DNA from 2 places in the Streptomyces ziwulingensis genome. Region 1 is predicted to be linked to the other one. Evidence: riboswitches for the same ligand, from Rfam matches in the RefSeq annotation. Region 1 holds a riboswitch; the other holds the start of a gene.
The links. A riboswitch is a leader RNA that binds a small molecule or an ion and turns the genes downstream of it on or off. The one in region 1 is predicted to bind cobalamin.

Region 2: another riboswitch for cobalamin. It lies ahead of ABEB00_RS14930 (ABC transporter substrate-binding protein); the one in region 1 lies ahead of ABEB00_RS13490 (cobalamin biosynthesis protein).

Annotation. Positions count from the first base shown of each region.
Region 1 is NZ_BAABIG010000023.1:51,315-55,707, forward strand. Features, by position in the region: gene cobN (cobaltochelatase subunit CobN) at 1-448, opposite strand, end outside; gene ABEB00_RS13485 (cobyric acid synthase) at 445-1,953, opposite strand; gene ABEB00_RS13490 (cobalamin biosynthesis protein) at 1,950-2,924, opposite strand; cobalamin riboswitch at 3,026-3,167, opposite strand; gene ABEB00_RS13495 (hypothetical protein) at 3,279-3,500, opposite strand; gene ABEB00_RS13500 (inorganic phosphate transporter) at 3,537-4,393, opposite strand, start outside.
Region 2 is NZ_BAABIG010000025.1:28,703-33,095, forward strand. Features, by position in the region: gene ABEB00_RS14920 (beta-ketoacyl-[acyl-carrier-protein] synthase family protein) at 1-266, shown strand, start outside; gene ABEB00_RS14925 (ACP S-malonyltransferase) at 300-1,310, shown strand; cobalamin riboswitch at 1,342-1,551, shown strand; gene ABEB00_RS14930 (ABC transporter substrate-binding protein) at 1,610-2,662, shown strand; gene ABEB00_RS14935 (FecCD family ABC transporter permease) at 2,659-3,675, shown strand; gene ABEB00_RS14940 (ABC transporter ATP-binding protein) at 3,732-4,393, shown strand, end outside.

The DNA.
Region 1 (4,393 bases):
CCTCCTGGACGGTCCGGGAGCCGTGCACGCCGAACTCCGGCATCTGCTGCGGCTCGTCGAAGCCCTCACCGGTCAGCAGCACGGTGTCGGAGAGGAACCGGGCGAGCTGCGTGAGGTTGGCGGGGCCGCCCGCCACGAGGTAGCGCAGCGCCTCGGCCACCACACCGGCCGGGACGGAGGACTCCGCCATCAGCTCCGCGTCCGGCACCGACTCGCCGCCGAGCAGCACGGTCGGGATGCCGGACGCCTTCAGCGCGGCCAGCCCGTCCTCCCAGGCCCGCTTGCCGCCGAGCAGCCGGACGACGGCGAGGTCCGCGCCCGCCACCAGGGACGGCAGCTCGTCCTGGACGTCGACCCGGTTCGGGTTGCCGATCCGGTAGGCGGCGTCCGACGCGCGGGCCGCCAACAGGTCCGTGTCGGCGGTCGACAACAACAGCACAGTGCTCATGCGGGCGCTCCAGGTGGAAGGAAAGGCAGTCCTTGCGGCGCGCCGGACTCGATGAGCCGCCACAGCGCGTCGGTGTCCGCGTGCTCTTCGATCAGATCGCCGAGCCGGTCGAGCTGCTCCTCGCGCAGCGCGCCGAACGAGGTGTCGGGGGCGGGGACGAAGCGGCGGCCCGCGGCGGCGGCCACCTCGCGCAGGAACGCCCGCCGGAAGCCGTCCGACTCCAGCGAACCGTGCCAGTGGGTGCCCCAGGTGTGGCCGACCCGGCAGCCGTCCAGGAACGGCTCCCCGCCCTCGACGGAGGCGACCCCGTGGTGGATCTCGTACCCCTCGACGGGCTCGCCGAGGGCCTCGCCCACCGGCCGGCCGAGGGTCTTCCCGGCCGCGAACCGCACCCGCACGGGCAGCAGTCCGAGCCCGGCGACCTGTCCCCGGCGGCTCTCCACGTCGTCCTCGATGTGCTCGCCGAGCACCTGGAAGCCGCCGCAGATGCCGAGTACCGGCCGCTGTTCGGCGGCCCTGGCGCGGAGCGCGTCGGCGAGGCCCCGCTCCCGCAGCCACTCCAGCGCCCGGACCGTCCCGCGGGTCCCCGGCACGATCACCAGGTCGGCGTCGGCCAGTTCGGCCGGCCGGTCCACGAACCGCACGATCACGCCGGGCTCGGCGGCCAGCGCGTCCACGTCGGTGAAGTTGGACATCAGCGGCACCGCGCAGACCGCGATCCGCAGCACGTCCTCGCCGGCCGGCGGGGCGGTGTCCGACTCCCGGACGGTGCCGCGCAGCGACACCCGCAGCCCGTCCTCCTCGTCGATGCCGAGCCCGTGCCGGAACGGCAGTACACCGTAGGCGCGGCGGCCGGTGAGGCCGCGCAGCATGTCGAGGCCGGGCTCAAGCAGCGAGACGTCGCCCCGGAACTTGTTCACCAGGAATCCGGCGACCAGCGCCTGGTCCTCGGGTGAGAGCAGCGCCACCGTGCCGAAGAAGGAGGCGAAGACGCCACCGCGGTCGATGTCGCCGACGACGAGGACGGGGAGCCCGGCGCCCCGGGCGATCCCCATGTTCACGATGTCGGTCCGGCGCAGGTTGATCTCCGCCGGACTGCCCGCCCCCTCGCAGATCACCGCGTCATACGTGCCCCGCAGCTCGGCCAGGCACTCCAGCACGGTGCCGAGCAGCTCGCGCTGCCGCCCGCCGTGGTAGCCGCGGGCGCTCATCTCCCCGACCGCCCGGCCCAGCAGCACGACCTGGCTGCTGCGCTCGCCACCCGGCTTGAGCAGCACCGGGTTCATCAGCGCGGTCGGCTCCACGCGGCACGCCTGCGCCTGCATGGCCTGCGCCCGCCCGATCTCGGCGCCCTCGCGGGTCACGAACGAGTTGAGGGACATGTTCTGCGCCTTGAAGGGCGCCACCTTCACGCCCTGCCGCACCAGCCAGCGGCAGATCCCGGCGGTGACGACGCTCTTGCCGGCGTCGGAGGTGGTGCCGGCCACGAGCAGGCCACCGTTCATGACGTCCGTCCTTTCGCGGGCGGCCGGCGGACGGGCGTCCGGCGGCCGAGCAGGCGGGCGCCCGCGCACACGCCGAGCGCGAGCCAGCTCACGCGGCGGGAGAGGCGTACGGCCCGGTCGATGTCGCTCACCCGGACGGCCCGCCCGGTGCCGCCGCCCAGCACCGGCCGGTGCTCGACCCGGCCGCCGTACGACAGGGTGCCGCCGAGCCGCACCCCGAGGGCGCCCGCGAAGGACGCCTCGACGGGACCGGCGTTGGGGCTCGGATGGGCGCTCGCGTCGGCGCGCCAGGCCCGTACCGCGCCCCTCGGGTCGCCCCCGGCGGCGACGGCGAGCAGGGCGGTCAGCCGGGCCCCCGGCCAGCCCGCCACGTCGTCCAGGCGGGCCGAGGCCCAGCCGAACCGGCGGTACCGGGGCGACTTGTGACCGACCATGGCGTCGAGGGTGTTCACGGCCCGGAAGGCGAGCAGGCCGGGCACCCCGGCCACCGCGCCCCACACCAGCGCGCCGACCACCGCGTCCGAGGTGTTCTCGGCGACGGACTCCACCACGGCCCGCGCGATCCCGTCCGCGTCCAGGGACTGCGGGTCGCGTCCGCACAGGTGCGGCAGCCGCTCCCGGGCGGCCTCCACGTCGCCGGCCTCCAGCGCGCGCCCGACGGCGCCGGCCTCGCGGACGAGTGACGTACCGCCGACGACGGCCCAGGTGGCGGCCGCGGTCAGGGCGACGCGGGCGGCGGGGGAGGAGCGCACGGCGCGGGCGGACCCGGCGCCGAGGGCCGCGGCCGCGCCGACGCACACGGCGGTGTGCAGCGCGCCCCGCCCCCGGCGGTCGCTCCACAGGATGTTCTCCACGGCACCGGCGGCGCGGCCGAACGCGGCGACCGGATGCCCGCGGCGGGGATCGCCGAGGAGCAGGTCACCGAGGAGGCCGGCGGCGGCGCCGTACGCGAAGACGCGTTCGGCACGCACGGGCTCAGCCGGTCACACGGTCGGGAAGAGACCTGGAACGGAACCTCGCGGGGCAGCCGGGCATCGCGTCGTGTCCTCACTCAGGGTGTCCACGCCCTGGTTCGAAGAGACCGGCGGTGAGAGTTCCTGACTCCCCGGGGATTCCTCCCCGGGTCACAGTGGCGGGACCGCGCCGGATTCGCACCGGGCTTCCTCTCCTGCCGCCGTACATGGCCTCGGCAGTCCACCACGCCCCGCGAACACCCGTCAACTTGCCGTTGACCTGCGAGGGGGGAGTGTGCGAAGGCCCACAGCGAGGCGGGGTGCGAGCGGGCCGGGCCCGCTCGCACCCCGCCTCGTCGCGGATGGCGCCGGTCAGGCGACGATCAGGTAGATCCCGTACGCGACGGCCGCCGCGCAGGCCGTGAAGCAGGCGTACGCGCCGGTGACCGCGAGGCCCGCGGAACCGCCCCGGGCGGTGGCCCGCTCCTGGCGGGAGAGGCCGGCGATGCCCAGGGTGAACAGGGACACCAGCGCCACGGTGATCACGAGACTGACCCCGAAGACGGAGCCGAGGGCTGCCCAGTCGATCTGCATGGTGGTTCTCTTCTCTTCCTTCGTGCCCGGGCGGGATCAGACGGGGGTGGCGGCCGACGCGGCCTTGGACCCGGCGGCGGGGACGGCGGCGGGGGCCGGGACGGTCGCCGTCAGGCCCTCGCTCACGCCCGCCGGGGGCGGCGGGGACACCGCGGCGATGGCGTCGGTGACGACACCGGGCTCCTCGGCGGCGGTGACGTGGGTGTGGTCGACGACCTCGCGCCGGGAGATCCGCCAGATCGCGAAGCTGGCGGCGACGAGGAGGACCGCGACCAGCGCCGTGCCCCAGCCGCCCAGTCCGCAGACCCACTCGGCGAGCGCGGCGACCAGGGCCGCGGCCGGCAGGGTCAGACCCCAGGCGACGAACATCCGGGTCGCCGTGGACCAGCGCACCACGCCGCCCTTGCGGCCGAGACCCGCGCCCATCACCGCGCCCGAGACCGAGTGGGTGGTGGAGAGGGAGAAGCCGATGTGGGAGGAGGCCAGGATGACCGTGGCCGCGCTGGTCTGGGCGGCGAAGCCCTGCTGCGGCTGGAGGTCGGTCAGGCCCTTGCCCATGGTGCGGATGATCCGCCAGCCGCCGAGGTAGGTGCCGAGCGCGATGGCCAGGCCCGCGGAGAGGATGACCCAGACCGGCGGGTCGGAGTCGGGGGCGAGGGCGCCGCCGGCCACCAGGGCGAGGGTGATGATGCCCATCGTCTTCTGCGCGTCGTTGGTGCCGTGCGCCAGCGAGACCAGGCCGGCGGAGGCGATCTGCCCGGCGCGGTAGCCCTTGGTGGCGGCCTTCCCGTCGGCCCCGCGGCCGAGCCGGTAGGTCAGCCGGGCGCCGAGCAGCGCCGCGACCCCCGCCACGATCGGGGCGGCGATCGCCGGCAGCAGCACCTTGGTGACGA
Region 2 (4,393 bases), on a different contig from region 1:
ACGACGTGGCGGTCAGCGCGCCCAAGGCGGCCCTCGGACACACTCTGGGCGCCGCCGGGGCGATCGAGGCGGTCACCACCGTCCTCGCCCTGCGCGAGAGAACCGCACCGCCCACCCGCAGCCTCGAACGCGTCGACCCCGCCATCGAACTGAACGTCGTCGGCCGGCACCCCGAGTCGCTGCCGTCCGGCCCGCTCGCGGCGGTCAGCACGAGCATCGGCTTCGGCGGCCACAACGTCGCACTGGCCTTCGCCAACGCCTCATGACCCACCCCTGCGGCGCCCCGTCGGAAATCGTCGATGTCCCCCGGTGAACCGGCCGCCGGGGACGGCCGGCCGCGCACGGTGCTGATGTGTCCCGGGCAGGGAGCCTACCTTCCGGGCGCCCTGCGTCACCTGCGCGAGGTCCCCGCGGTCGCCGAGGTCCTCACCGCCGCGGACGCCGCCGCGGCGGGCCGGGGCGATGCCGCAGCGCCGGTCGGCGCCCTCCTCACCGAGGAGGGCGCACCCGGCCCCGAGGAACTCCTGCGCGCCGACCCCCTCGGGTTCGACCTGGCCACCTACGCCGCCGCGGTCGCCGCCGCCACCCTGCTCCTCGGCCTCGCCCGCCACACCGGCACCCGGGTCGACGCGGTGCTCGGCCACAGCGTCGGAGACCTCGCCGCCCTCACCGCGGCCGGGGTCCTCACCGTGCGCCAGGGAGTCCGGCTGCTGCGGGTCCGCGACCGCCTGCTGCGTACCGCAGGGCTGCCCGCCGCCGGAATGCTGGCCACCGACCTGACCGCCGACCGCGCGGCGGAACTGCTCCGCGCCTCCGGCCTGTCCGAGGTACGGATCGCCGCCCACAACGCCCCCGCCCAGGTCGTCCTCGCCGGGCCCGCCGCCCCGCTGGACCGGGCCCGGCGGGCGGTCCTCGACAGCGGCCACCGCGCCACCCCCCTCACCAGCCGCACCGCCTACCACCACCCCCTCCTCACCGACGTCCACCGCGCCTTCCGGGCCCTTCTGCGCGGCCAGCCGCTGCGGCCCCCGACGCTCGCCGTGCACACCGCCGCCGGCCGCCCCGCCCGCACCCCGGCCCAACTGCGCACCGCGGCGGCCGCCCACCTCACCGAACCCCTCGCCTTCCCGCGGGCCCTGCACGCCCTGCACCGGGCCGGGTTCACCACCTACCTCGACGGCGGCCCCCGCGCCCTGCTGGGCGCCCTGGCCAAGGCCACCCTGCCCGGTTGTGCCGTCGCCGCGCCCCTGCGCACGGCCGCCGGCACCGACCGGGTCCGGGCGCGGCTCGCCGCCGTCACCGCGGGCTGACCGGGCCGCCCGAGGCCACCGACCGGGAGGTTGGTACGCTGCGCAGGCCAGTCGTGCCACATCCGTGGTCGGGGAATCCGGTGTGAATCCGGAACTGACGCGCAGCGGTGAGGGGGACGGGCGGGGCACTGAAGCCACTGGGACAGACCACGCCGGACACCGCGCCGGCGCACACCTCCCGGGAAGGCGCCTCGTCCGGACGAACCCGAGTCCGAAGACCTGCTGGCACCTCCGCGTCCGCGCGGAGGTCGACCGTAGGCCAGGCTCCGCGTCCGAGCCCCGAAAGCTGAGGCATTCCCGTGTTCCGTTCCCCCGTGCGCCCCGTCGCGCTCCTGCTCACCTCCGCCGCGCTGCTCACCGCGTGCGGCTCCGCCCAGGACCCGGACGGGACGGCGGCCGGCGAGGCGGCCGGGTCCGCCGCCACCGGCTACCCGCTCACCCTCGGCAACTGCGGCCACGAGGTCACCCTGAACTCCGCGCCGCGGCACGCCGTCTCCCTCAACCAGGGCTCCACCGAGATCCTGCTCTCCCTGGGCCTGGCGGACCGCCTCGCCGCCACCGCCACCTGGACCGACCCGGTGCTGAAGGGGCTGGAGAAGGCGAACGCCTCGGTGCCGCGCCTCGCCGACAACGCCCCCTCCTTCGAGAAGGTCCTGGACACCGAACCGGACTTCGTCACCGCCTCCTTCGTCTCCACGCTCGGCACCGGCGGTGTCGCCACCCGCGAGCAGTTCGAGAAACTGGGCGTGCCCACGTACGTCTCCCCGTCCGACTGCGCCGCGGGCAAGGACAACGACAGCGCCGGCGACGGTTCCCGCTCCACGCCGCTCACCCTCGACACCGTCTACGGCGAGATACATGACCTGGCGCGCGCCTTCGGCGTCGAGGAGCGCGGCGACAAGCTCGTGGCCGGCCTGAAGGAACGGGTGCGCGAGGCCACGGACGGCCTGGACGCCTCCGGTGTCTCCCTCATGTACTGGTTCGCCAACTCCCAGTCGCCCTACCTCGCCGGCTGCTGCGGCGCCCCCGGTGCCATCACCCGCGCCGTGGGCGCCGAGAACGTCTTCTCCGACACCCACGACGAGTGGCCCCAGATCAACTGGGAGACCGTCGCCGACCGTGACCCCGACGTCATCGTCCTCGGCGACCTGACCCGCAAGTCCCAGACCGCGGAGACCGCGAAGGCGAAGATCCGCTTCCTGGAGACCAACCCCGCCACGCGCAACCTGGAGGCGGTGAGGAAGAAGCGGTACGTTCTGCTCAGCGGGCAGGCGATGAACCCCTCCCTGCGGACGGTCGAGGGGATCGAGCAGGTGGCCACCGGTCTGCGGGACCTCGGGCTGGTCAAGTGACAAGCGCCCGGACGCCCCTGCTCACCGTCGGCGGACTCCTCGCACTGGTCGCCTCGGTGGCCGTCGCGGTGACCATCGGACCGGCCGACATCTCCCCGGCCGACGTGTGGGCCTCCGTCGCCGCCCACCTAGGGCTGGGCGAGTCCACGCTGCCGCCGCTGCGGGACGGCATCGTGTGGGACCTGCGCATGCCGCGCACCCTGCTGGCCGCGGTCTGCGGGGCGGGCCTCGCCCTGTGCGGGGCGGTCATGCAGTCCCTGCTGCGCAACCCGCTGGCCGACCCGTTCGTGCTCGGCGTCTCCTCCGGCGCCTCGACCGGGGCGGTCGCCGTGATCGTGCTCGGGGTGGGCGGGGGAGCGGTGTCGCTCTCCGCCGGGGCCTTCTTCGGCGCCCTGCTCTCCTTCGGGCTGGTGCTGCTGCTCAGCCACACGCTCGGCGGGAGCGTCGACCGCGTCGTGCTGTCCGGGGTGGCCGTCATGCAGCTCTTCTCGGCGCTCACCTCGTTCACGGTGCTCACCTCGGCGGACGCCGAGACCACCCGGGGCGTGCTGTTCTGGCTGCTCGGCTCGCTCACCGGCGCCGACTGGACGCAGGTGCTGCTCTGCGCCGCGGTACTGGCCGGCGTACTCGTCGTCTGCCTCCTGAACTCCTCCACCCTGGACGCGTTCACCTTCGGCGAGGAGGCCGCGGCCGGCCTCGGCGTCCGGGTGGCCCGCACCCGCCTGATCCTCCTGTGCGTCACCGCCCTGCTCACCGCGGCGCTGGTGAGCTGCGCCGGGGCGATCGGCTTCGTCGGACTGGTCCTGCCGCACGCCACCCGCGCGCTCACCGGGGCCGCCCACGCCCGGCTGCTGCCCGTCACCGTCCTCACCGGCGCCGTCTTCCTCGTCTGGGTGGACACCCTCGCCCGTACCGTCCTCGACCCGCAGGAGATCCCGGTGGGAGTGGTGACGTCCCTGATCGGCGTGCCCGCCTTCGTGGCCGTGCTCTACCGGGGAAGGCGGCGGACGTGAACCGGGCAGCGGCCGCGAGGAAGCCGGCGGGCGACCTCCCGGGCGCCGGGGAAGCGGTGGCGGGGACGGCCGGGCTGCGCGCCGACCGGGTCGTCCGCCGTGCCGGCGGCCGGATCGTCGTCGACGGCGTCACCCTCGCCCCCCGACCGGGCGAGACCGTCGGGCTGCTCGGCCCCAACGGCTCGGGCAAGTCCACGCTGCTGCGGCTGCTGGCCGGCGTCCTGCACCCGTCCGCCGGTGTCGTCACCCTCGACGGCCTGGTGCTCGACCGGGTCGGCCGCCGGGTCGCGGCCCGCCGTATCGCCACCGTCGAACAGCAGGTGCACACCCAGACCGAACTGACCGTCCGGGACGTCGTCGCCCTGGGCCGCATCCCGCACCGCAGCCCCTGGGCGGCCGGCTCGGCCGCCGACGGCCCGGCCGTCGCCGCCGCGCTGGACCGCAGCGGCCTGGCCGGACGGGCCGGCCAGTCCTGGCACACCCTCTCCGGCGGCGAGCGCCAGCGCGTCCAGATCGCCCGCGCCCTCGCCCAGGAGCCCCGCGAACTCCTGCTGGACGAGCCCACCAACCACCTCGACATCCAGCACCAGCTCGACCTGCTGGAACTGGTCGTGAGCCTGCCGGTCACCACCGTGATCGCCCTGCACGACCTCAACCTCGCCGCGATGTACTGCGACCGGCTGCTCGTCCTGCGCGAGGGCCGCGCGGTCGCCGAGGG